2 regions of the Glutamicibacter sp. JL.03c genome follow, and region 1 is predicted to be linked to the other one. Evidence: predicted binding sites of a transcription regulator. Region 1 holds the regulator's gene; the other holds the start of a gene.
The links. The regulator HspR, encoded in region 1, represses chaperone genes until heat shock. The targets are predictions, from matches to a motif close to AAGTTGAGTCNNNNNGACTCAACTT.

Region 1 (2,400 bases):
AATAGCGGAACCGAGATGCGAGAGATCGAAGCTCAAGGTCGTACTGGTTTTCGAACTCTTCAAGCGTTCCGCGATGCCCAGAAATATTCCGGTTTCCGCCTCGGCGACGTCGCTATCCCGAATCGATTCGCCCACGCATTCGATGCTGCTGCGATGCCCTCGCGCCGTGATCTGGGCGACCTGGGCGAAGGCAGAGTCGATGGTGTCCCCGGCCAGGTATCGTTGCGAGATCCGGTGCGCAATCCTGGCCAAAGCCGGCGTAGCCATGACTTGTGCCTTGAGCCGTTCGTCCAAAGCCAATGCACGCAGATTATCTGCGGCCAATTCGAGTTCTTCAGGTGGAATGAGCATGGGACGATCATTTCGCACGCCTGATGCTACGGTCTTGAACGATATTGCAGCGGTGCCCGGTACTTTCCGGGGGCCGCTGCGACGTGCGAGCGAAAGACTCGGTGAAAGTGGCTCTGGTCTGAGAAGCCCAGTTCTGCCGCGGTTTGCGCTATCGAGGCTCCCGAGCGCAAGAGTTCGCGTGAACGGTTCACCAGCTGGTTATGCCTCCACGCGATTGGGGTGAAGCCGGTACTGCTGTGCATGAGACGTATCAGCTGATACTTGCTCAAGCCGGCGAGCAGTGCCAGCTCGTCCAGCTTCGGGGCCGCAGCATCGTTGCCCAATCGGTGCAGGACCGGAAGCAACCGCGCATCGCGGGGCCCTGTCCCCGGCGGGAGCGCCTCGAAGACCGGGGCCAGGGACTGCACGACGGAAAGCATGGATCCCAGCGACTGCTCAACGGACCGCTTTCCCATCCCGGCAAACAGCTGCTGGTTAAAGGCGTTCATCAATTCATAGAGCTCCGGCGCCCTGAATATCCGGATGCCCCAGAACAGATCCTGCGCTGAGATTGGTGCAAGCCGGGAAATCCATGATTGGTCTGCATGAATCATCTGGTATCGCCAGTAGCCATTTTTCGGATTACAGGCATGGAGGTGATCGCGCGGAATGACGATCACGTCACCAGGGACCAGAGTTGCCTGCTGCCCGTCATGCCCGGAGAAATCGGTTTCGCCTTCGTCGATGATCCCGATTGAAAAACGTTGATGGGCATGCGGCCGGTAGCAGGAAATTTTTTGGCACGAACGCCGCGACTCCAATTCCGGGAACTGAGGGTCATGCCAGAATTCGGAGTCGTCCGGGATTGGCAGATTGGCTGCCAATCTAGCGGCCGATCGCGCGGCGGGCGGTGAACAGCGTGACGGTTGGTTCGCGTCGTTCCGGACGCATGCCGCGAGCCAAGGACACCACGTCGCCACCGGAAGTTCCGGCGGCGAAAATTCGGGTTTGGCCTTGGCGCACTGCGCTGAGTTCGTTGCGCAGGTCGTTGACCTCGGTTTGCAGGTAGGCGACCTGGTTTTGCAGATCAAGGATCCGCTTGATGCCCTCGAGGGAGACACCATCTTTGCTCAACGCCTGGACTTGGCGGAGCAGGGACACATCGCGCTGCGAGTAGCGGCGCTGCTTGCCCGATTGGCGGCTCGGCGACACCAAGCCGATCCGGTCATACTGGCGTAGCGTCTGCGGGTGCATATCTGCCAGTTGAGCGGCGACGGAAATGACGAAGACAGGTCGCAGGTACTCCCCGTTCACGTTGCTTCAACCACCTTTCTACATGGCTTCACTGCTCTGCAGCCTCTAGTCATTGAGTCTAGCTTCCCTGCCGTGCCACTTCGAGGACACGACAGGGATGATAGAACTCTCTTTGTTTCAGAGCTTGGCCTTGGCAGCCAAATCCACACGTGGATCTTCGCCTTCGGTTGCTGCGGCGAAGTCCTCCACGGCCTTCTTCGCGGCATCCGAGAGATTCTGCGGAATCACCACATCCAGGATGATCAGTAGATCACCGGTGGCCTTGGAGGTTTTCACGCCGCGGCCCTTCAGGCGCAGCGTGCGGCCCGAATTCGATCCGGCGGGAACCTTCATCGCTACCGTTTCGCCATCCAGGGTGGGCACATGGATCTTTGCGCCCAGCACGGCCTCGTCAAAGGTGACCGGCACGTGGATTCGGATGTTGTTCTCTTCGCGCTTGAAGAAGGGATGCTCGTTGACCTTCACCTTGACCAGCAGGTCGCCATTGCCGGCTGCGCCGGGGTGCCCCTTGCCACGCACGCGAACGGACTGTCCGTCCTTGATGCCCGCAGGGATGCGCACGTCAATGACTTCGCCGTTCTGCTCGCGCAAGCCGATGGTGGTTCCCTTGATGGAGCCAGCGAAGGAGATCGAGGTGTTCGCGGTGCGGTCCTGCCCCTTGCGCGGTGGCGCGCTTTGGCCGAAGCCCCCGGCACCGCCGCCAAATCCGCCCCCGCCGAACAGGTCGGAGAAGTCCGGCTGTCCGCCGCGTCCACG
Region 2 (2,400 bases), 1.4 Mb from region 1:
AGCAGCCACAGCCGTTAATGGTGCTAATGCCAATGCGGCAACGGCCAGCATTTTCAAACCCTTCATAACAAACCCCACATCTCGTCAACTTATATACTTACAAGTGAGCAGTCCGTTTAGTGATCTGCAGCATCGGCCCAAAGGAAAAAATGGAACAGATCAAGGTCCTAATCGTCGATGATGAACCCCTCATTCGGCATGCGTTGGGGACAATACTAGCAACAGATCAAGGAATTGTAACCGTATTTTCTGCAGAAAATGGCAAGCAGGCAGTCGACTATTGTTCCGAGAATGAGATCGACGTTGTTCTGATGGATTTGCAGATGCCAATCATGGATGGAGTTAGCGCTACGCGCGCCATTAAATCCCGCAAAGACAGCCCCGCAGTCCTTGCAATTACGGCATTTTCCTCGGATGAGTATTTAGTTCCCGTCCTCACCGCTGGCGCCAGCGGGTACCTTGTTAAAGATTCCGAACCAGGCGAAATCATTAATGCCGTGCACGCAGTCCACCAAGGCACCGCCGCTATTTCTCCATCGGTTTCCTCCGACCTGATTTCTGCAGTGCGCGAAGCCTATATCGACAATACTCAAGCTGTTGAAGATCTCATTTATGACCTCGGCATTACCAATAGAGAAATTCAGATTCTAAAACTCCTTGCTCAGGGATTAAATAACACTGAAATCTCTAAAACCTTGGGAATCACCGAAACCACGGTGAAGACGCACATGGCCAAGATTTTCGCCAAGCTGGATGTCCGCGACCGCGTACAGGCACTTGTGGCGGCCGCGCGCATGGGAATCGTCGAAATCCCCAAGGACTAATAACTGCTTCTGCCCTGTGTGAGCTCGAACGCTCGAAAGAAATCTTGAACGCCTCGGGAATATCTTGGAGCCTCAGACGTTGAACATGAGCATAGACCGCTCAAGTTTCTACTAGGAGGCTCACTTGCCAGCATTTTTTGGTGCACCATCAGACGGCTCGTTTGAGGAATTCCTCTCCCGTTTCCTCTCTTCGCGCGCCCAGGCAGCTCGTCCCATCGACATCACCCGCCTGCTTTCTACGCGTACCCACGAGGCTGTAGCAACCGCAGCAGCGATCTCGCACGAGCACGGTCACGACGAGATCGACTCGCTGCACCTGCTCGCCGCGCTGATCCGCACAGAACCCATCGGCGAGCACCTCACCGCCATGGGCATCGACATCGATGCGCTCAGCAAAGACGCCATCGCACATATGCCCAAGAGCCAGGACCAGGGGGAAAAGCCAACACGGCTATCCTCCGCCGCGCAACGCAGCCTCTTTGACGCTTATCAGGTGGCACGCAACTACGGGTCGACCTACATAGACCCGGACCACCTGTTCCTGGCCTTTGTCTTCAACCCGGAATCCCCCGTCAGCCACCTGCTGGCACAGCATGGAATCACCGGCCAGTCCCTGCAGCAGGCCGCCATGGAACAGGCCCAGCGCGCCCAGAATGGCGGACAGGACCAGGAGCAGGACGATTCCAATGCCTCCATGCTCGAACGCTACGGAACCGACCTGACCGCGCTGGCAGCTGACGGTCAGATCGATCCGGTGATCGGCCGCGACGATGAGCTGGATCAGGTAGTTGAGATCCTGGCCCGTCGCACCAAGAACAACCCGGTGCTGATTGGCGAGGCCGGCGTGGGCAAGACCGCGATCGCCGAAGGACTGGCACGAGCCATCGTCGATGGCCAGGTCCCGGAACAAATCCGCGGTTCCCAGCTGATCTCCATCGACCTGCCTGGCATGTTGGCCGGCACCCGCTACCGCGGTGACTTCGAACAGCGCTTGACCGGCCTGCTCGAAGAAATCGCCGACTCCGAGGGCCAAGTGCTGGTGTTCATCGACGAGATGCACCTGCTGGTTGGCGCCGGTTCCGGCGAGTCCGGAAATATGGATGCCGCCAACATCCTCAAGCCCCGCTTGGCCCGCGGCGAGCTGCACCTGATCGGTGCTACGACGCTGGATGAATTCCGCAAGGTGGAGAAGGACAGCGCCTTGGCCCGGCGCTTCGGCAAGGTCATGGTGGATGAGCCATCCCAGGAAGTCAGCTTGGCCATCTTGGAGGGCCTGCGCGAATCCTACGAGGACCACCACCAAGTGCAGTACACCCCGGCAGCGCTCAAGGCCGCGGTGGCGCTATCGGCGCGGTACCTCACCGACCGCCAGCTGCCTGACAAGGCCATTGACCTGATCGACATCGCTGGTGCCCGGCGCTCCATCGCCGCCGGCGATACCGAGGACGTGCAGTCCTTGCGCGCCGATCTGGTGGAGGCCGAACGCGAGAAGTCCCGCGCCATCGGCCAGGAACGCTTCGAGGACGCCAGCGCATGGCGCGACCACATCGCCGAGCTGACCGCACGGATCAACGCT

Region 2: OF385_RS01950 (ATP-dependent Clp protease ATP-binding subunit) is a predicted target of HspR. The motif match lies at 907-931, and genes of this name have one in related genera.

What each region holds. Positions count from the first base shown of each region.
Region 1 is NZ_CP107575.1:2,599,088-2,601,487, forward strand. It holds gene OF385_RS12055 (proline dehydrogenase family protein) at 1-351, opposite strand, end outside; gene OF385_RS12060 (helix-turn-helix domain-containing protein) at 378-1,214, opposite strand; gene OF385_RS12065 (heat shock protein transcriptional repressor HspR) at 1,216-1,644, opposite strand; gene OF385_RS12070 (DnaJ C-terminal domain-containing protein) at 1,762-2,400, opposite strand, start outside.
Region 2 is NZ_CP107575.1:416,864-419,263, reverse strand. It holds gene OF385_RS01955 (response regulator) at 150-824, shown strand; gene OF385_RS01950 (ATP-dependent Clp protease ATP-binding subunit) at 949-2,400, shown strand, end outside.